DNA from 4 places in the Streptomyces sp. NPDC051976 genome. Region 4 is predicted to be linked to each of the others. Evidence: riboswitches for the same ligand, from Rfam matches in the RefSeq annotation. Region 4 holds a riboswitch; each other region holds the start of a gene.
What was found. A riboswitch is a leader RNA that binds a small molecule or an ion and turns the genes downstream of it on or off. The one in region 4 is predicted to bind cobalamin.
Positions count from the first base shown of each region.

Region 1 (5,149 bases), on a different contig from region 4:
TCAGCCGCAGCAGCGCCGCGGTGTCCGCGTGCTCCTCGATGAGATCGCCGAGCCGGTCGAGCTGCTCCTCGCGCAGCGCGCCGAACGCGGTGTCGGGCGCCGGGACGAACCGGCGGCCCGCCATGGCCGCGACCCGCCGCAGGAACGCCCGGCGGAAGCCGTCGCTCTCCAGCGAGCCGTGCCAGTGGGTGCCCCAGACCGCGCCCGACCTGCAGCCGTCGAGGAACTCCTCGTCGCCGCCGCCGACCTCGGCCACGCCGTGGTGGATCTCGTACCCCTCGACGCGTTCCCCGTACGCCTCGCCGACCGGCCGGGCCAGCGTCTTCTCGGCGGCGAACCGCACCCGTACCGGCAGCAGGCCGAGACCGGCGACGCTGCCCGCCTTCGACTCGACGTCGTCGTCGATCCGGGTCCCGAGCATCTGGAAGCCGCCGCAGACGCCCAGCACCGGGCGGCCCTCCGCGGCCCGCCGCACCACCGCGTCGGCCAGGCCGCGGGCGCGCAGCCACTCCAGCGCCCGCACGGTGCCCCGGGTGCCGGGCAGCACCACCAGATCGGCGTCCGCCAGCTCCTGCGGCCGGTCCACGAACCGCACCACGACACCGGGTTCGGCGGCGAGCGCGTCCACGTCGGTGAAGTTCGACATCAGCGGTACCGCGGCGACCGCGACCCGCAGCACGTCCTCGCCGTGCGGCGGCCGCACCACGGACTCCCGAACGGCGCCCCGCAAGGAGACGTTGAGCCCGTCCTCCTCGTCGATGCCCAGGCCGTGCGCGTACGGCAGCACGCCGAGGGTGGGGCGGCCGGTGAGCTTGTCCAGCATGTCCAGGCCGGGCTGGAGCAGGGAGACGTCGCCGCGGAACTTGTTGACGAGATAGCCCGCGACCAGCGCCTGGTCCTCGGGCGCGAGCAGGGCGGTGGTGCCGAAGAAGGAGGCGAAGACGCCGCCGCGGTCGATGTCGCCGACCACCACCACCGGCAGTCCGGCCCTACGGGCCAGGCCCATGTTGACGATGTCGGTACGCCGCAGGTTGATCTCCGCCGGGCTGCCCGCGCCCTCGCAGATCACCGCGTCGTACCGGCCGCGCAGCTCCTCCAGGCACCCGGCGACGGTCTCCAGCAGCGCGGGCCGCCGCTCGCCGTGGTAGCCGCGGGCGCTCATCTCGCCCACCGCCTTGCCCAGCAGCACCACCTGGCTGCTGCGGTCGCTGCCGGGCTTGAGCAGCACCGGGTTCATCAGCGCCGACGGCTCCACGCGGGCCGCCTGCGCCTGCATCGCCTGGGCCCGCCCGATCTCGGCGCCCTCGCGGGTGACGAACGAGTTCAGCGACATGTTCTGCGCCTTGAACGGCGCCACGCGCACGCCCTGCCGGACCAGCCAGCGGCAGATGCCCGCGGTCACCACGCTCTTCCCGGCGTCCGACGTCGTCCCGGCGACAAGCAACCCCCCACCTCTCGGGCTCACTTCGGTCCCCCCTTCGGTTGATGCCCGCCGGACACGGCGGAACCACCCCGCCGGGCACGGCGGATCGCGGCGGCGGTCAGACGGGCGGTGGCGGCGGTGGCCAGGGCCAGGGCGCTGACGCGGCGGGAGAGCCGGACGGCGCGGGCGATGTCGGCGGCGGTGGGCGGCGGCAGGTCCGCGCCCAGGACCGGGCGGTGCTCGGTGCGGCCCGCGTAGGACAGCGTGCCGCCCAGCCGCAGCCGCAGCGCCCCGGCGAACGCGGCTTCCACCGGGCCCGCGTTGGGGCTGGGGTGCAGCGCCGCGTCCCGCCGCCACACGCGCAGCGCGCCGCGCGGATCGGGTCCGGCGAGCGCCGCGAGGCCGGCGGTGAGCCGGGCGCCCGGCCAGCCCGCGACGTCGTCGAGACGGGCGGCGGCCCACCCGAAGCGCAGGAAGCGCGGCGACCGGTGGCCGACCATCGCGTCCAGGGTGTTGACCGCGCGGAAGCCGACGAGGCCCGGCACTCCGCCCGCGGCGCCCCACACCAGGGCGCCGACGACGGCGTCCGAGGTGTTCTCGGCGACCGACTCGACGACGGCCCGCGCGATGCCCGCCGCGTCCAGCGCCTGCGGGTCGCGTCCGCACAGATGCGGCAGCCGCGCGCGGGCGGCCGCCAGATCGCCGGCCTCCAGCGCCGCCCCGATCAGCCGCGCCTCGCGGGCCAGCGACTCACCGCCCAGCACCGACCAGGTCGCGGCGGCGGTCAGCGCCACGGAGAGCGCGGCGCAGGAGCGTACGGCTCGCTGGGCGAGCGCGGCGCCGCCCACGGCACCCCCGGCGCACAGCGCCGTGAAGACCGCGCCACTGGCCCGGTCGTCGCGCCACAGCCGGCGTTCCAGCGCACCCGCCGCGCGCCCGAAGGCCGCGACCGGATGGCCGCGGCGCGGGTCGCCCGCGAGGAGGTCGCCGAGAAAGCCGAGCGTGGCGCCGTACGCGAAAACGCGGTCGGCACGCATCTGTTCAGGCCGCCGTCACATCCGCGGGGAACGCGGGGGAGGGCGTGGGCGTGTCGGGGTCCGTGGGGCGGACCGCTCGCGCGCTTCGCGTGCCGGGCATGGCAGAAGTCCTCACTCAGGGTCCGCGCCCTGGCTCGACGTACCGGCGGTGAGAGTCTCCTGGCTCCCGGATCTACGCACTCCCGGTCTTCCAGCCGGACTTCCGGCCGTGACGTACGGGTTGGGAGTGCACTCCCCGGTGACAGTGGCGGGACCGCGCCGGATTCGCACCGGACTTCCTCTCCTGCCGCCGCATGGCCTCCGCAGTCCACCACGTGCGCGCAGGCCCGTCAACTGACCCTTGACCTGGGCAGACTGAGTGTGTCCAGGTCCACACCACGACGGCGGCCGCCGACCGGAGTCGACGGCCGCCGAGGTGGCGTGGCGCGTGGCCCGCGGGTGCGGGCCGGGGTCAGGCGACGATCAGGTAGATGCCCCAGGAGACCGCCGCCGCGCAGGCCGCGAAGCAGAGGTAGCCGGCGGCGCGGGCGAGCACGGCGGCGCCGCCCCCGCCCTGTCCGCCGGCGGCGGGGGCGGTCTTGGACAGACCGACGATGCCGAGGGTGAAGAGGCCCACCAGGCCCACGGTCGCCACCAGGGTGACGCCGAGGACGGTGCCGAGGGCCTGCCAGTCGATGGTCATGTGCGTGTCCTTGTCCGGTCCGGGTGCCGGGGTGTCAGGCCGTGGCCGCGGCGCCGGGAACGGCGTCGTTGACGGGCGGGGTGGCGCCGGCGGGCGGCGGGATGACCGCGGCGATCGCGGCCGTGACCGCGCCCTGCGGCTCCGTGGCGAACCCGGTCTCGGGGTCGTTGACGTTGGCGTGGGTGACCGGCTTGCGGCGCGAGGCGGTGCGGATGGCGGCGCAGACCGCGAGGCCGAGTACGGCGACGGCGGTGATGCCCCAGGCGCCCTCGTCGGCCAGGAGCGCGGCGCCCGCCGCGACCAGACCGGCCGCGGGCAGCGTCAGGCCCCATGCGGCGACCATGCGGCCCGCGGTGCTCCACCGGACCACCGCTCCGCTGCGGCCCAGCCCCGCGCCCATCACGGAACCGGAGCAGACCTGCGTGGTGGACAGCGCGAAGCCGAGATGAGACGAGGCGAGGATGGTGGCCGCGGCGCCGGTCTGGGCGGCGAAGCCCTGCTGCGGCTGGATGTCGGTGATGCCCTTGCCCATGGTGCGGATGATCCGCCAGCCGCCCAGGTAGGTGCCGAGCGCGATCGCCGTACCGGCCGAGACGATGACCCACAGCGGCGGGTCGGAGTGCGGGGCGACGATGCCACCGGTGATCAGCGTGAGCGTGATCACACCCATGGTCTTCTGTGCGTCGTTGGTGCCGTGGGCGAGGGAGACCAGGCCGGCCGAGGCGATCTGCCCGGCGCGGTAACCCCTGGACGTGGCCTGCGGGTCGGCGTCGCGGCCGATCCGGTAGGTGAGCCGGGTGGCGAGCGTCGAGGCCAGGCCGGCCACGATCGGCGCGGCGACGGCGGGGATGAGCACCTTCATGACGACGGCCTGGCCGTGCACGCCGTGCGTGCCGACCGAGACCAGCGTGGCGCCGATCAGGCCGCCGAAGAGTGCGTGGGAGGAGCTGGAGGGCAGTCCCGCCAGCCATGTCAGCAGATTCCAGACGATCGCGCCGACCAGGCCCGCGAAGATCACTTCGGGTCTGATCCCGGCGGACTCGTCGATGATCCCGCCGGAGATGGTCTTGGCGACCTCCACCGAGAGGAAGGCGCCGACGAGGTTGAGTACGGCGGACATGGCCACCGCCGTCTTGGGCTTGAGCGCGCCGGTCGAAATGGTGGTGGCCATTGCGTTGGCGGTGTCGTGGAAACCGTTCGTGAAGTCGAACACGAGTGCGGTGGCGATCACGATTCCGATCAGGAGCGTGATGTGTTCCATGGACCCAGGCATTCGTTCGAGCGGACAGTGGCGAGGCGACCGTACGGACTGTGAATGAACGGAAGGTGAACTGACAGCGGCTTTGCGGTGCCGGTGGCCCGGTGTATGTCGCCAGTATCGGGGCGATCGGCTGGATCGGACCCCGAAGTGCGGGCCGCGAGGCCGCAACCATGCCCCGCGGCACCCCGATCCGCCGCCGCCCGGTGTTCGCCCAGGGCTGAGTCAGTGCCTCCTGGAAGCCCGGTCCGCAGGCCCGGTCCGGAAGCTCAGTGCCGCCCAGAGATCCGGTCCGCGTACCGCGCCACCGGATCGGTCGCCGCGCTCCGCCCCGACAACTCCCTGCGGTCGGCGCCGCGGTAGGCCGCGTACATCCCGCGCACCCCCACCCAGCGGAACGGCTCGGGCTCCCAGCGCCGCACCCGGTGCCCCACCCACGGCAGAGCGGTCAGCTCGGTCCGCTGGCCCTGCCCCGAGTCGAGCTGGACCAGATCCCGCAGCGTGCGCGCCGCCAGGTTCGCGGTGGCCACCCCGCTGCCGACGTAGCCGCCCGCCCAGCCGAGCCCCGTACTGCGGTCGAGCTGCACACTGGCGCACCAGTCGCGCGGCACCCCGAGCACCCCCGACCAGGCGTGGTCGATCGCCACCCCCGCCGTCGAGGGGAACAGCCGCACCAGCACCTCGCGCAGCGCCTCGACGGTCGCCGCCTGGGTGCGCCCGTCGTTGTCGGTACGGGACCCGAAGCGGTA
Region 1 is NZ_JBFAXL010000018.1:68,535-73,683, forward strand. Features, by position in the region: gene AB0M29_RS19725 (cobyric acid synthase) at 1-1,444, opposite strand, end outside; gene AB0M29_RS19730 (cobalamin biosynthesis protein) at 1,462-2,460, opposite strand; cobalamin riboswitch at 2,613-2,742, opposite strand; gene AB0M29_RS19735 (hypothetical protein) at 2,912-3,142, opposite strand; gene AB0M29_RS19740 (inorganic phosphate transporter) at 3,177-4,403, opposite strand; gene AB0M29_RS19745 (FAD-dependent oxidoreductase) at 4,670-5,149, opposite strand, start outside.
Region 1: linked by a shared signal. The riboswitch ahead of AB0M29_RS19730 (cobalamin biosynthesis protein) and the one ahead of AB0M29_RS29370 (CbtB-domain containing protein) in region 4 are both predicted to bind cobalamin.

Region 2 (5,149 bases), on a different contig from region 4:
CAGGTCACTTGACGAGAACGACTCGCTGAACCTGATCCGCCGCATCAAAGAGGACCTCGGCGTGAGCTGAGGCCCCGTTTCCCAACACCGGTGGCGGATTCAGGGGAGGGGTCTGCATGGGCTTGGGGTCGATAGCCCAGCGCCTGCGAGAGTGGGTGCGCACCAGCACGTCCGGAACGGAACCGACACAGTCCGAGGAAGAGGCGGGGTGTCCCACTGACAACCTGGTGAAATTGCGGGCCAGCGAGAGCGCCGAGCGCACGCGCAACCTGATCGCGATCGAGAACGCCCGCAGCACGGCGGATCTCAAGATCATGCGGGCGGTGGGCGTCATCGTGCTGATGCTGCTCGTCGTCATCGTGCTGGGCGCGTACATCGTGATCCACGCCGTGGCGGGGATGCATCTGCCGTTCCTCGGCCTGGTGGCCAGCACCGTCCTCGGCGGCTCGGGCGTCAGCGGTCTGGCGTTCTTCGGCGGCCGACGGCTCCTGACGGGCCGTCGGCAGTCGGCTACCTCGGAGAGCCCGCCCGACGATCGAACGGAGGAAGGGAACCGAGACCGCGCTGGTGCCCCGTGACCGAGACCGAGGCGCGCCACAGTCCCGCGACCACGGACACCAGCAGCGCGGTCACGATCCACACCAGGAGCTTGGCCGACGTACCGGAGACCAGGAGCGAGCACGCCGCCGCGACCATCGTGGCGGCGACTCCGGTGGACACCGTGAAGAGCAGGACCTCGCCGACCCCGCCGGATGGCCGCGGAGAAGGTGTCCCCGACCGCTGCGCGGTGATTTCCCTGGTGTCCATCAGACCTCGCCCCCTTGCCGCTGTGAAGAGATCGTCATGAGCCGTCGAACTCCCCTGAGACGACGGCATGGAGAAAGAACGTCCATGCGGAGCCGGTGAAGCTCAGCGTCGGACCTGAAGGGTTCTTGGAGTCACGGGCGAGCACCTGCTCATGTCCCAAGGCGACCTCCACACACTCACCTTCGTTGCCACAGGCTGTGCTCCTGCGCCATAAGGGTCGCCCCTCATGCCCCACAGTCCCCTCCACTCCCCCCACGCCTGCCCCGATTCGCTCGGATCAGTACTTTCCGAAGATAGCGGCCACCTTCGGCGACCGCAGGAAAGTACCGGAGAAGGCCGGATGAAACCCACCGGGGGCGAAAACCTGGCGGAAACCATCACCCCGGCACATGAAGGAGGCCGGCGTGTCCGTGCGGGCGTCAGCGGGCGAACACCGTGACCCGGCGGCGGCTCGTCCGCAGCCGTGCGGCGAGGTCCATGGCGGCCAGGCCGGCGCCGACGCACCCGGCGCGGTCGCCGAGCACGGCGGGGGCGAGCGGCGGGATCGCCTGGACGCCGGCCCGGGAGATCATCGCGTTCTCCAGCGGGAAGAGCAGCTGGCCGCCGGAGCGGGCCAGACCGCCGCCCAGCACGATCAGCGAGGGGTCGAGCACCGAGACGGTCGCGAGCAGCGCGTCGGCGAGCGCCTCGACCGCGTCGTCCCATACGGCGCCTGCCGCCATGTCGTCCGCGGCGGCGCGCCGGGCGACCTCGGCGGGCTCGGCGGACCGGCCTGTGGCGGCCAGGTAGCGGCGGGCGATGGCGGGCGCGGAGGCATACGCCTCGGCGCAGCCGTGGGCCCCGCACGCGCAACGCTCACCGTCGGGGCGCACGACGAGATGGCCTATCTCCCCCGCCCGGTGGGTGGCGCCCGTCCGCGCGTGGCCCTTGGTCATGACCGCCGCGCCGATCCCGGCCCCCACGGGGACGAAGAGGAAGTCGCCGCGGCCGCGGCCCGCACCGAGCCGCGCCTCCGCCGTGCCACCGGCGCGTACGTCGTGGCAGACCGCGGTCGGCAGCCCGGTGCGCTCCTCGATCAGCGCCTGGAACGCCACGTCACGCCAGCCGATGGTCGCCGAGTAGATCCCGACCCCGGCCTCCTCGTCCACGATCCCGGGCACGGCGAGCCCCACCGCGGCCGCCGGCGCGCCCTCCCGCTCGGCCCGGGCCTGGAGTTCGGCCACGAGCTCGACGATGCTCGCGATCACCCGCTCGGGGCCCGCCGCCTGCCCGGTCGGCCGCCGTATCCATCCGCCGACATGCGCCGAAGCGTCCTCCAGGAGCCCCGCCTTGATGTCCGCGCCGCCCACGTCGACGGCGATCACCCGTGCGTCCCTCACCCGGCTCCTCCGATCAGGCTGGTCAGACCTTCGACCGCCACGACAGCAGAGAATCAGCACGTCATGCTCGAAGGTGAGTGTTTAGTACCAGATTCAGTCATGAACGCGCAATGAGTCCGGCGGACCCGAGCAGCCGGCGGGAGGGCGAAGGCCCGAAACCGGGCGTGATCCGTTTCGGATGGCGAACTGTGCTGCCGAGGAGGGCGCCCGCCCCCTAACGTGGCGTGTGCAACTGGTTCGCCCCTGCCCGCCAGGCAGGTGCGTCGCAAGAGGGAACCCGGTGGGAATCCGGGACTGCCCCGCAGCGGTGAGTGGGAACAACCGCCGTCATACGCACTGGATCCGCGGGATCCGGGAAGCGACGGCCAGTAGGTGTCTGCCCCGGCAGGCGTGCCCGCGAGTCCGAAGACCTGCCCGTTGCCCGTACGCGACCGATCGCGTGCGGTGTCCCGGTGACCTCGTGGGCGGGTCGGCGTGCACACCAGGCGGACGTACGCGCGGAAGGCGCGTCACGCGTCCGCCGGTCGCGCAGTCCCTTCGCGTCCGCGTCCCGTCGCCGGGATGTTCAGGAATCATCTCGCGAAGGAGATTTCCGTGACAGCGAAGTCCGCAGCCGCGGCAGCACGGGCGACCGTGTACGGCTACCCCCGCCAGGGCCCCCACCGTGAACTGAAGACGGCCGTCGAGGGGTACTGGAAGGGCCGTGTCACCGCCGACGCCCTCCACCGCACCGCCGCCGACCTGCGCCGGGCGAACTGGCGGCAGTTGGCCGAGGCGGGCGTCCACGAGGTGCCCACCGGTGACTTCTCGTACTACGACCACGTCCTGGACACCAGCGTGATGGTCGGCGCCGTCCCCGCCCGGCACCGCGCCGCGGTCGAAACCGACGCGCTCGACGGCTACTTCGCCATGGCCCGTGGCACCCAGGACGTGGCGCCGCTGGAGATGACGAAGTGGTTCGACACCAACTACCACTATCTGGTGCCCGAGTTGGGACCGGACACCGTCTTCACCGCCGACTCCGCCAAGCAGGTGGGCGAGTTGCGGGAGGCTCTCGCGCTCGGCCACACCGCGCGGCCCGTCCTGCTCGGGCCGGTCAGCTATCTGCTGCTGGCCAAGCCCGCGCCGGGGGTGCCCTCGGACTTCGCCCCGGTCACGCTGCTCGACCGGCTGCTGCCGGTGTACGCGTCGGTCCTCGGCGACCTGCGCGCGGCCGGCGCCGAGTGGGTGCAGCTCGACGAGCCCGCGCTCGTCCAGGACCGCACCCCGGCCGAGCTGAACGCCGCCGCCCGCGCCTACCGCGACCTCGGCAGCCTCACCGACCGGCCGAAGCTGCTGGTCGCGTCGTACTTCGACCGGCTCGGCGAGGCGCTGCCGGTGCTGGCCAAGGCCCCGGTCGACGGTCTCGCCCTGGACTTCACCGGGCCCGCCGCCGCCAACCTCGACGACCTCGCCGCCGTCGGCGGCCTGCCCGGCAAGCGGCTGGTGGCGGGCGTCGTCAACGGCCGCAACGTCTGGGTCAACGACCTTGAGAAGTCGCTGTCCACCCTCGGCACCCTCCTCGGCCTCGCCGGGCGGGTCGACGTGGCGGCCTCCTGCTCGCTGCTGCACGTGCCGCTCGACGCGGCGGCCGAGCGCGACATCGACGGGCAGATCCTGCGCTGGCTGGCCTTCGCCCGGCAGAAGGCGGCCGAGGTCGTCACCCTGGCCCGCGGTCTGGCGGAGGGCACGGGCGCCATCGCGGGCGAACTCGCCGCCAACCGCGCCGGGTTGGCCTCCCGCGCGCACTCCACCCTCACCCGCGACCCCGCGGTGCGGGCCCGTACCGCCGCGATCACCGAGGCGGACGGCCGCCGCTCCCAGCCGTACGCCGAGCGGGCCGCGGCCCAGCGCGCGCACCTCGGTCTGCCGCTGCTGCCGACCACCACCATCGGCTCCTTCCCGCAGACCGACGAGCTGCGCGCCGCGCGCGCCGACCTGCGGGCGGCCCGGATCGACACGGCCGGGTACGAGGAGCGCATCAGGGCCGAGATCCAGGAGGTGATCGCCTTCCAGGAGAAGACGGGCATCGACGTCCTGGTGCACGGCGAGCCCGAACGCAACGACATGGTGCAGTACTTCGCCGAGCAGCTCACCGGCTACCTCGCCACCCGGCACGGCTGGGTCCAGTCGTACGGCACCCGCTATGTACGGCCGCCGGTCCTGGCCGGTGACATCTCGCGGCCCGCGCCGATGACGGTGCGCTGGACGTCCTACGCCCAGTCCCTCACCCAGCGGCCCGTCAAGGGCATGCTCACCGGCCCGGTCACCATGCTGGCCTGGTCCTTCGTCCGCGACGACCAGCCGCTCGGCGAGACCGCACGGCAGGTCGCGCTCGCCCTGCGCGACGAGGTGGCCGATCTGGAGGCGGCCGGCGCGTCGGTCGTCCAGGTCGACGAGCCCGCGCTGCGCGAGACGCTGCCGCTGCGCGCCGCCGACCGGCCCGCGTATCTGGACTGGGCCACCGCGTCCTTCCGCCTCACCACCGGCGGCGTGCGCCCGGACACCCAGATCCACACCCACATGTGCTACGCGGAGTTCGGCGACATCGTGGGCGCCATCGACGACCTGGACGCCGACGTCATCAGCCTGGAGGCGGCCCGCTCCCACATGCAGGTGGCCCGCGAGCTCGCCGCCCACGGTTACCCGCGCGAGGCGGGACCGGGCGTGTACGACATCCACTCGCCCCGGGTGCCGGGCGCCGACGAGGCGGCCGAGCTGCTCCGCACCGGACTGCGGGCCATCCCCGCGGACCGCCTGTGGGTCAATCCGGACTGCGGCCTGAAGACCCGCGGCTGGCCCGAGACCCGGGCCTCCCTGGAGAACCTGGTCACGGCCGCCCGCACGGTACGCGGCGAGCTGACCGCGTCCTGACCGACCGGAGCGGGCGCGGGCCGGGGCAGGCCCCCCGGCCCGCGCCCGTC
Region 2 is NZ_JBFAXL010000010.1:177,518-182,666, reverse strand. Features, by position in the region: gene AB0M29_RS14075 (helix-turn-helix transcriptional regulator) at 1-70, shown strand, start outside; gene AB0M29_RS14070 (hypothetical protein) at 156-578, shown strand; gene AB0M29_RS14065 (DUF397 domain-containing protein) at 842-1,042, opposite strand; gene AB0M29_RS14060 (ROK family protein) at 1,227-2,186, opposite strand; cobalamin riboswitch at 2,403-2,619, shown strand; gene metE (5-methyltetrahydropteroyltriglutamate--homocysteine S-methyltransferase) at 2,781-5,099, shown strand.
Region 2: linked by a shared signal. The riboswitch ahead of metE (5-methyltetrahydropteroyltriglutamate--homocysteine S-methyltransferase) and the one ahead of AB0M29_RS29370 (CbtB-domain containing protein) in region 4 are both predicted to bind cobalamin.

Region 3 (5,149 bases), on a different contig from region 4:
ATCAAGGGCTACAACGCGCAGCTCGCGATCCCGCAGCTCTTCGAGAACATGTTCCCCTCGTGGTTCGCCGGGGTGGCCTTCGCCGCGATCGGCATCGGGGCGCTGGTCCCGGCCGCGATCATGTCGATCGCGGCGGCGAACCTGTTCACCCGCAACATCTACAAGGACCTGCTCAAGCCGGACGCCACGCCCGAGCAGCAGACCCGGGTGTCCAAGGCGGTCTCGCTGCTGGTGAAGGTCGGCGCGCTGGTCTTCGTCCTCACCATGGACAAGACGGTGGCCATCAACTTCCAGCTGCTGGGCGGCATCTGGATCCTGCAGACCGTCCCCGCCATAGTGGGCGGCCTGTTCACCCGCTGGTTCCACCGCTGGGCGCTGCTCGCCGGCTGGGCCGCGGGCATGGGCTACGGCACCTGGAAGGCGTACGACCAGCACAGCCCGACGCAGGCGCACTTCGGCGGCAGCTCGGACATGATTCCGTGGATCGGCGAGAAGGGGTACATCGGTCTGACCGCGTTCGTCCTGAACATCGGCGCCGCGGTGGTCCTCACCCTGGTCCTGCGCGCCCTCAAGGCGCCCGAGGGCGCCGATGAGACCTCGCGGGGCGACTATCTCGTCGACGCCGCCCCGGAGGCGGGGCGCCCCGTCGGCGCGGGCGAGCCGGGCGAGCCCGAAATCCCCCCGGGCCTGCCGGAGCCCGCGGGCGCGTAGGTACGTGCCCCGTAGGGGCGCGGGGAACTGCGCGACCAGCCGTCGCGCTCCTGCACGTCACCACCGGCCCCAGAGGGGCAGATCGGTTGTCTTCGGACCACCGGCCGGTGGGGGCTTGTCGCGCAGTTCCCCGCGCCCCTGAAAAGCAGGCCCTCCGCAAGCGCAGCGCGCTTCCCCGCGCCCCTATCGGGGCACGACCTCCGCAAGCGCGGCCGGGCCGCGGAAGGCGCGGCGGTAGGCGTGGGGGGTGGTGCCGGTCCACCGGAGGAAGTGGTGGCGCAGGGTCGCGGCGGCGCCGAACCCGGCCCGTACCGCGATGGAATCGATCGTGGCGTCGGTACCCTCCAGCAGCTCCCTCGCCAAGAGGACCCGCTGGCCCAGCAGCCAGCGATACGGCGTCGTGCCCGTCTCCTGCTGGAAGCGGCGGGCGAAGGTGCGCGGCGACATGTGGGCCCGCGCCGCCAGCTCCTCCACCGTCACCTCGCGGTCCAGATGGCGCTCCATCCAGGAGAGCACCCCGGTGACCGTGTCGCTCTGGGCGCGCGGCAGCGGCCGGTCCACGTACTGCGCCTGGCCGCCCTCGCGATGCGGCGGCACCACCATCCGGCGGGCGATGCCGTTGGCCACGGCGCTGCCCTGCTCCTTGCGGACCAGGTGCAGGCAGGCGTCGATCCCGGCCGCGGTGCCCGCCGAGGTGATCACCCCGGCGTCGTCCACGTACAGCACGTCCGGCTCCACGGTGATCTGCGGATAGCGGCGGGCCAGCGTTTCGGTGTGGCGCCAGTGCGCCGCGCAGCGGCGGTCGTCGAGCAGCCCTGCGGCGGCCAGCACGAAGACCCCCGAGCAGACGCTGAGCACCCACGCGCCGCGCTCGACGGCGCGGTTGAGCGCCCGCAGCACCTCGGGCGGGAAGTCCCGCTCGACATAGGAGTCCCCGGCGGGCACCGCGATCAGGTCGGCCTCGTCCAGCCGGTCGAGGTCGTACGGCGCGGACAGGTCGAACCCGGCGTGGGTGCGCAGGAGCGGCCCCTCGGCGGAGACCACCGCGAAGTCGTAGGAGGGCAGCCCCTCGTCGCTGCGGTCGAGGCCGAACACCTCGCAGACCACGCCCAGTTCGAACGGATGCACCCCTTCGAGGAGGACGGCGGCGACGTTCTTCAGCATGGATCCGAGGATGCCACTTGGCAGGATGTTGCGGTAGTGCGGCAGCGCTGCCACTGTTCGCGAGTAAGCAGCGAGAGCACGATTGACCCATGACCGCACTCCTCGACATCGCCGCCCTTTCCGTCCTCCTCCTCGTCCTCACCTTCGTCCCCGCGCTGGGCCTGCGCGCCGAGGCCCGGATCACCGCGCAGCTCCGCGCCGCGGACGCCGCCCGCGCCGCCGAGAGCCGCCGGCCGCAGTACGACCGGGCCGCCTGAACCGCCCTGCGACAGACGGCTGTTTATTCCCGAAAGTCGCAAGCGACACAACATGTGGTGGTGCCTGGATAGGGCACCACTACATGTATGCTCGACCTCGCTGTCGAGCAGGGGAAGCCGGTGTGAATCCGGCGCTGCCCCGCAACGGTGAGCGGTGCGTGCCACGCGTGCGCCCCGCACAGTCCGAGGACCTGCCGACCGCGCGCCCGGCCACCGGGCGCAGTTGTGTCCGGGCCTCGCGGATTGGGCCGGCGGACGCGGTGCGGCATGCCCCTGCCCGATGTGTGCGGGCGTGTGCCCGGCTGCCCGCCTGCCTGCCCTCGCGCGTGGCCGCCGCCGCGCATGAGGGAGACCGCACCACCGTGACCATCGCGCCCGCAGACCCCGCCGCAGCCGACCTCCGGCTCGCTTCCCCCCGCGTGTCCCCGGCCGCGGCTCCCCCTCCCGGCGAGCCCGACGACGGACCCGGCGCCGACCTGCTGCGCACGCTGATCCGGCTCACGGCCGACCTCCCGGACACCGACCCCGGCCGGGTGGCCGCGGCCGCGCTGCGCGGCCGCAACGCCGCCTCCGACGCCGCGGAACTGCGCGGACTCGCCACCGAGGCCGCCGCCGGGCTGATCTCCGAGGACCCCGCGTACTCCCGGCTGGCCGCGCGCCTGCTGACCCGGGCGATCGCCGACGAGGCCGCCGGGCAGGGCGCGGTGTCCTTCTCCGCGTCGGTCGCCGTCGGCCACCGCGAGGGCCTGATCGCCGACCGTACGGCGGAGTTCGTCGCCCTGCACCAGGCGCGGCTCGACGCGCTGGTCGGCCAGGCACTGGACGACGGCGCCGACGACCGCTTCGGCTACTTCGGGCTGCGCACCCTGCACAGCCGCTATCTGCTGCGGCACCCGATCACCCGTCAGGTCGTGGAGACCCCGCAGCACTTCATGCTGCGCGTCGCCTGCGGTCTGGCCGAGGACGACAGCGTCCGGGCCGCCGACGAGGTGGCCGCGCTCTACCGGCTGATGAGCGCGCTGGACTACCTGCCCAGCTCCCCCACCCTGTTCAACTCCGGTACCCGGCACCCGCAGATGTCCTCCTGCTACCTGCTGGACTCCCCGCTGGACGAGCTGGACTCGATCTACGACCGCTACCACCAGGTCGCCAGGCTCTCCAAGCACGCGGGCGGCATCGGCCTGTCCTACTCGCGCATCCGCTCCCGCGGCTCGCTGATCCGCGGCACCAACGGCCACTCCAACGGCATCGTGCCGTTCCTCAAGACGCTCGACGCCTCGGTCGCCGCGGTCAACCAGGGCGGGCGGCGCAAGGGCGCCGCCGCCGTCTACCTGGAGACCTGGCACTCCGACATCGAGGAGTTCCTGGAGCTGCGCGACAACACCGGTGAGGACGCCCGGCGTACCCACAACCTCAACCTCGCGCACTGGATCCCCGACGAGTTCATGCGCCGCGTCGAGGCCGACGCCGACTGGTCGCTCTTCTCCCCCGCCGACGTCCCCGAGCTGGTCGACCTGTGGGGCGACGACTTCGACGCCGCGTACCGGGCGGCCGAGGCCGCGGGACTGGCCCAGCGGACCCTCCCGGCGCGCGAGCTGTACGGCCGCATGATGCGCACCCTGGCGCAGACCGGCAACGGCTGGATGACCTTCAAGGACGCCTCGAACCGTACGGCCAACCAGACCGCGCTGCCCGGCCGTACCGTCCACTCGTCCAACCTGTGCACCGAGATCCTGGAGGTCACCGACGACTCCGAGACCGCCGTGTGCAACCTGGGCTCGGTCAACCTCGGCGCCTTCGTGCTGCCCGGCGGCGGCGAGGGCCGGGAGATGGACTGGGAGCGGCTGGACGCGACCGTCCGCACCGCCGTGACCTTCCTCGACCGCGTCGTGGACATCAACTTCTACCCGACCGAGCAGGCCGGCCGCTCCAACTCCCGCTGGCGCCCGGTGGGTCTGGGGGTGATGGGCCTGCAGGACGTCTTCTTCCAGTTGCGGCTGCCCTTCGACTCCGCCGAGGCGAAGGCGCTCTCCACCCGGATCGCCGAGCGGATCATGCTCGCCGCCTACGAGGCGTCCTGCGACCTCGCCGAGCGCAACGGCCCGCTGCCGGCCTGGGACCAGACCCGTACCGCCGCGGGCGTACTGCACCCGGACCACTTCGCCACGCAGCCGCACTGGCCGCAGCGCTGGGCGGCGCTGCGCGCCCGGGTGGCCGCCACCGGTATGCGCAACTCGCTGCTGCTGGCCATCGCGCCGACCGCCACCATCGCGTCCATCGCCGGTGTCTACGAGTGCATCGAGCCGCAGGTCTCCAACCTCTTCAAGCGCGAGACGCTGTCGGGCGAGTTCCTCCAGGTCAACTCCTACCTGGTCGCCGACCTCAAGCGGCTCGGCGTCTGGGACGCCCAGTCCCGCGAGGCGCTGCGCGACGCCAACGGCTCGGTCAGCGGCTTCAGCTGGATCCCGGCCGAGGTGCGCGACCTGTACCGCACCGCGTGGGAGATCCCGCAGCGCGCGCTGATCGACATGGCCGCGGCCCGTACCCCGTTCCTGGACCAGAGCCAGTCGCTCAACCTGTTCCTGGAGACGCCGACCATCGGCAAGCTCAGCTCGATGTACGCGTACGCCTGGAAGCAGGGCCTGAAGACCACGTACTACCTGCGGTCGCGCCCGGCGACGCGGATCGCCCGCGCGGCGCGGGCGGCGACGGCCACCCCCGTCCCCGTACCGGTCGCCGTCGACCCCGACGCGATCGCCTGCTCCCTTGAGAACCCCGAGTCCTGCGAGGCCTGCCAGTAATGACCACGACCACCCCCGCGGCGGAGAAGAACCTGCTCGACCCGGGCTTCGAGCTGACCCTGCGCCCGATGCGCTACCCCGACTTCTACGAGCGCTACCGCGACGCCATCAAGAACACCTGGACCGTGGAGGAGGTCGACCTCCACTCCGACGTGGCCGACCTCGCCAAGCTCACCCCCGGCGAGCAGCACATGATCGGCCGCCTCGTCGCCTTCT
Region 3 is NZ_JBFAXL010000044.1:7,263-12,411, forward strand. Features, by position in the region: gene mctP (monocarboxylate uptake permease MctP) at 1-711, shown strand, start outside; gene AB0M29_RS32575 (helix-turn-helix domain-containing protein) at 895-1,875, opposite strand; gene AB0M29_RS32580 (hypothetical protein) at 1,965-2,132, shown strand; cobalamin riboswitch at 2,174-2,346, shown strand; gene AB0M29_RS32585 (ribonucleoside-diphosphate reductase subunit alpha) at 2,552-4,933, shown strand; gene AB0M29_RS32590 (ribonucleotide-diphosphate reductase subunit beta) at 4,933-5,149, shown strand, end outside.
Region 3: linked by a shared signal. The riboswitch ahead of AB0M29_RS32585 (ribonucleoside-diphosphate reductase subunit alpha) and the one ahead of AB0M29_RS29370 (CbtB-domain containing protein) in region 4 are both predicted to bind cobalamin.

Region 4 (5,149 bases):
CGCCCGCGGTCCTGGCGAGGGCGGCGACGATCAGGCCGAGGGCGAAGACGGCCGTGCTGCCGAGCAGGAAGGCGACGAAGACCGTGCCGAGGTTCGCCGGCGCCTGGACGTCGAAGGCCAGCGCGCCGATGGAGGTGATCAGCACGACCCCGACGGCGGCTACGGCGGCGACCACCGCGAGCAGCGCGGCGAGCATCCCGGCGGCGGGCACCGGGCTCACCGACAGCCTGCGCAGCACGCCCTTCTCGCGGAAGGAGGCCATCGTCGTCGGCAGTGCGGTGAAGGCCACGAACAGCGGGACCATCGCGGCGATGGTGGGGACGTAGACGTCGATGACGCTCTTGCCGTCCAGGGTCTTCTGCGCGGTCTGGAACGCCGGGATGTTGCCGAAGATCACCACCATCGCCACCGGCAGGACCAGCCAGATCAGTGCGGCGGGCTCGCGCAGCAGCAGCTTCGCCTGGGTGACGGTCAGGGTGCGGAAGCCCTTCCTGGTCATCCTGAGGGTGGGCAGGGCCTGCACGCTCATGTCTGGTTCTCCTTCTGGTGGTTCGGGTGAGGGGCGGAAGGGGGCGGGTTCAGACCAGCTCGTCGCGGCCGGTCAGCGCGATGAAGGCGTCGTCGAGGCTGGCCTGTTCGACCCGCAGGTCGGCGGCGATGATGTGGCGGCGGGCCAGCAGCGAGGTGACGGCCTGCACCAGGTTCCCGGTGCCGCCGATCTCGATCTGCGGGCCGTGCCAGGTCACGGTGGTCACCTCGGGCAGTGCCCGCAGCAGCTCCTCGTCGAGCGGCGCCGACGGCCGGAACCGCATCCGCTGGGTCTGCCCGCCGCGCGAGGCCAGCCCGGCGGGGGTGTCGACGGCCACCACGCGCCCGGAGTCGATCAGCGCGAGCCGGTCGCACAGCCGCTCGGCCTCCTCCATGAAGTGGGTGACCAGCAGGACGGTGACGCCCGCGTCGCGGACCTGCTCCACCAGTTCCCAGGTGCTCCGGCGGGCGTGCGGGTCGAGCCCGGTGGTCAGTTCGTCGAGGATCACCACCTTCGGGCCGCCGACCATCGCCAGCGCGATGGCCAGCCGCTGCTTCTGGCCCCCGGAGAGGTTCTTGAACCGGGTGTCCGCCTTGTCCGCCAGCCCCAACCGCTCCATCAGCGGCGCCACCTCGACCGGCCGCTCGTAGAAGGACGCGTACAGCTCCAGCGCCTCGCGGACCTTCAACTTGTCCGGCAGGCCGCTCTCCTGGAGTTGTACGCCCAGCACCTGGCGCAGCGCGTCGCGGTCGGCGCGCGGGTCGAGGCCGAGGACGGAGACCCGGCCGCCGTCGGCGGGGCGCAGGCCCGACAGGCACTCGACGGTGGTGGTCTTGCCCGCCCCGTTGGGGCCGAGGACGCCGAAGATCTCGCCCTCCTCGACGCTGAACGACACGTCGTGGACCGCCACGTCGTTCCCGTACCGCTTGTGCAGGTGCTCGACCTCGATGACCGACATTCCCCGTGCCTCCTCGGGCGACCGTCCGGCGTTCTGCCGTTGACTCGACAATCCCGTGCGGGGCCCTTCCGGCGGATCGACCAGCGGGCGGCTCCTGGCGCCGATCCGGTGGATCCCGGTGGTCCACCGATCGGTTGATGCGCCGCGGCGGTCAAGCGGCGTATGTCACAGCCGGGGTGGGCACGATTGACGTGCCCATTCAGCCGCCCATACGCTTTGTCCCGTGATGGCGTGAGGAAGCTGGTGAGAATCCGGCACGGTCGCGCCACTGTGAATCCGGTGTCCATCGAGGAGACAACCGGTGAGTCAGATACTTCGCCGTCACGACGCCCCATTCGACCGAGGGACGCTGAATCCCTGAAGGAGGCTCACCCGTGAGCAGTGTGTCCGCACCCACCACGTCCGCCACGCCGATTGTCATGCCCATCTCGAAGGCGGTGATGTGGCTGGTCGGCACCGCGCTTCTGGCGTTCGCCGTCTACTACTTCATCGGTGTCGACCAGGGCGCCGTCTCCGTGTTCGGCAAGGACATGCACATCCACGAGTTCGTGCACGACGCCCGCCACTTCCTCGGCTTCCCCTGCCACTGACCGGCTGAGCGGACCGACGGAAAACTCGACATGGAAAAGAAACTCATCCTGCGCGGCGTCCTCGTCGGCGCGGTGGCCGGCCTGCTCGCGTTCCTGTTCGCCAGGATCTTCGCCGAGCCGCAGATCAACAAGGCGATCGACTACGAGAGTGGCCGGGACGCCGCGCAGGCGGCGCTCGACAAGGCCGCGGGGCTGCCCGCGGAGGCGGCGGGCCCCGATCTGTTCAGCCGGAGCATCCAGGCCAACGTCGGTATCGGCGTCGGCATGATCTTCTTCGGCATGGCGATGGGCGCGCTCTTCGCCGTGGCGTACTGCGTGTGCCTGGGCCGTACCGGCGGGCTGCGGGCGCGTCCCCTGGCGCTGCTGGTCGCGGGCGGCGGGTTCCTCGGCATCTACCTGGTGCCGTTCCTGAAGTACCCGGCCAATCCGCCCGCCATCGGCCACGAGGACACCATCAAGGCCCGCAGCGGCCTGTATCTGCTGATGGTGCTGTTCTCGCTGCTGTTCCTGGTCGGGGCGGTGTGGCTCGGCCAGCGCCTCAAGGAGCGGTACGGCAACTGGAACGCCAGTCTGCTGGCCGCCGGGGCGTTCGTGGTGGCGATCGGCGTGGTGATGCTCGTCCTGCCGTCGCTCGGCCATCTCGCGTACAACAAGGAGCACTTCGGCAACCACGCGACCGAGACGCCGCTGCCGCTGACCGACGGGAAGGGCAGGATCGTCTATCCGGGGTTCCCGGCCGACGTGCTGTTCTCCTTCCGCTTCTACTCGGTGGCCGCGCAGCTCCTGCTGTGGACGGTGATCGGGCTGGCCTTCGGGCCGCTGGCCGAGCGGGTGCTGAGCCCGCGGGCGGCGACGGCCTCCGCCCGCGCCACCCGGGTGGACCCGGTCGGCGCGTGAGCGAACCGACTCAAGCGGGGCCGGCGGCCGCCCAGCCGCCGGCCCCTGCGTCGTTCACGGACCCGGCCTCCGCCTCCACCGCGGAGCCGCTGATCGCCGAACTGGCCGCGCTCGGGCCGTTCTTCGCCGCCCTGACACACCCCGACGACGCGCCGCCGCGCGAGCCGTGGCGCTCGATGGGCGAACTCGCCCACGATCCCGCCGTCCTGGGCGAGCGGATCGCGGCCGTCCGCGGCTTTCTCGCGGCGGGCGGCGGGCAGCGGCCGGACGCCGTCGAGGAGCGGGTCGCCGCGTCCGTGGCCCATCTCGGCCTGGTGGCACGGCTGGTCTCCCCCGCACTCGCCGTCGCCGTGCTGGGCGGCGCCGCCCCGACCGGGGTGAGCCTGGCGCGGCTGCGCTGGCAGCCCACCCTCGGCGGACCCTGGCCGCTGTCGCTCCCGCACTCCGCCGTCACCGTCGGCGCCGACGCCGACGCCGACGCCGATCCTGAACGGCTCGCCGACGCGCTCGCCCGGCACGTACTCGACGGCCCGGTACGCGAGTTGGCCGACGCCGTCGCGCCGTGGCGGGTGTCCCCGCACATCCTGTGGGGCAACACCGCCTCGGCCCTGAACGGCGCCGCCACCATGCTCGCCGCCGCCCGCCCGGCGTCCGCCGCCCGGGTACGCGCCGTGACCGCGCTGCTGCTCGACCGGCCGCCGCTGGCCGGTACGAGCACGACGGCGGCCCCGCCCGGCCGCGCCTTCCGCCGCCGCAGCTGCTGTCTCATCTACCGCGCGGCACCCGACCGGGCGGGCGCGCTGTGCGGGGACTGCGCGCTCGACCGGCCGGAGTAAGGCACTCGCCTGTCGGCGAGTCATGGGCGGTCCACGCGTGATCCGCGGAAACGCGGCCCAGGGCGTGTCCGCGACGTGGCGTCGCCCGCCGGGAGGGCGGGGCGGGTGCCGATCACTACGGTCGCGTAGAGCTCCTCCGAGGTCGCCACCCGGGTGGTCAGGCCGCCCGCGGTGAAGATCTCCACGGCGGGCGGCGCCTGGCGCTCGCTGGTCTCGACGAGCAGCGAGCCGCCCGGGGCCAGCCAGGACGGCGCCCCGGCCACCACCCGGCGCATCACGTCGAGGCCGTCGGGGCCGCCGTCGAGGGCGAGGAGCGCCTCGTGGTCGCGGGCCTCGGCCGGCAGGAAGCCGACCGATTCGCTGGGCACGTAGGGCACGTTGGCGGCCAGCACGCCGATCCGGCCGCGCAGTGCGGCGGGCAGCGCCGCGTAGAGGTCGCCCTCGTGGACCAGACCGCCCCCCGCGCCCAGATTGCGCCGGGCGCAGACCACCGCCGCCGGGTCGAGGTCGGCGGCGTGCAGGGTGATGTCGTCGTGGGCCGCGGCCAGCGCGGCGCCTATCGCGCCCGCGCCGCAGCACAGGTCGACCACGACGGCGCCGGGCGAGACGAGTGCGGCGGCCTGCCGGACCAGGAACTCGGTGCGGCGGCGGGGCACGAACACCCCGGGGTCGACGGCGATCCGCAGACCGCAGAACTCCGCCCAGCCGACGACGTGTTCGAGGGGCAGTCCGGCCACCCGCCGCTCCACCATGGCGGCGAGTTCTCCGGGAGTACGTGCGGAGGAGACGAGGATCCGCGCCTCGTCCTCGGCGAAGACGCAGCCCGCGGTTCTGAGGGTGGTGACGACGGTGGATTCGCGCAGGGGTGTGACGAAGTCCGACATGAAAGCCTTTCGGGAAGCCCATGGGGCGCTCCCCGGCCTCACCTACGTCGGAGAGACCGCACGGCCGTACGGCGGGAGCACCCGGCCTGTCGCAGCGGTGATGGTTCCCACCTCCCCGGCTTCTCGCGGTCGGTCACTGACGGCACCGACCCTACCGCACGCCGCGCCCGCGGTGTCCTGCGTTCGGGCTGTTCAGCGCGGTGGCCGGGGGCCTCGCAGGGCCAGGGCGACGCAGGCGGCGGTCGCGGCCAGGGCGAGGGCGGCCGGGAGCCGGGCCCAACTGGTGGCGGCCAGCGGGACGGTGGCGACCAGGAAGACGACCGCGGCGGCGCCCGCCGCCGTCAGCGCCGGGGTCCGGGTGACCGCGCCGGGAGGCGCGGTGGAGCCGCGGGTCCAGACGTCGGTGACCAGCAGGTAGGCGACGAACAGCCCGGTCACGCAGGCCGCGAGCCAGA
Region 4 is NZ_JBFAXL010000036.1:13,439-18,587, reverse strand. Features, by position in the region: gene AB0M29_RS29380 (ABC transporter permease) at 1-529, opposite strand, end outside; gene AB0M29_RS29375 (ABC transporter ATP-binding protein) at 579-1,487, opposite strand; cobalamin riboswitch at 1,698-1,825, shown strand; gene AB0M29_RS29370 (CbtB-domain containing protein) at 1,928-2,077, shown strand; gene AB0M29_RS29365 (CbtA family protein) at 2,108-2,974, shown strand; gene AB0M29_RS29360 ((2Fe-2S)-binding protein) at 2,971-3,810, shown strand; gene AB0M29_RS29355 (putative protein N(5)-glutamine methyltransferase) at 3,831-4,694, opposite strand; gene AB0M29_RS29350 (hypothetical protein) at 4,887-5,149, opposite strand, start outside.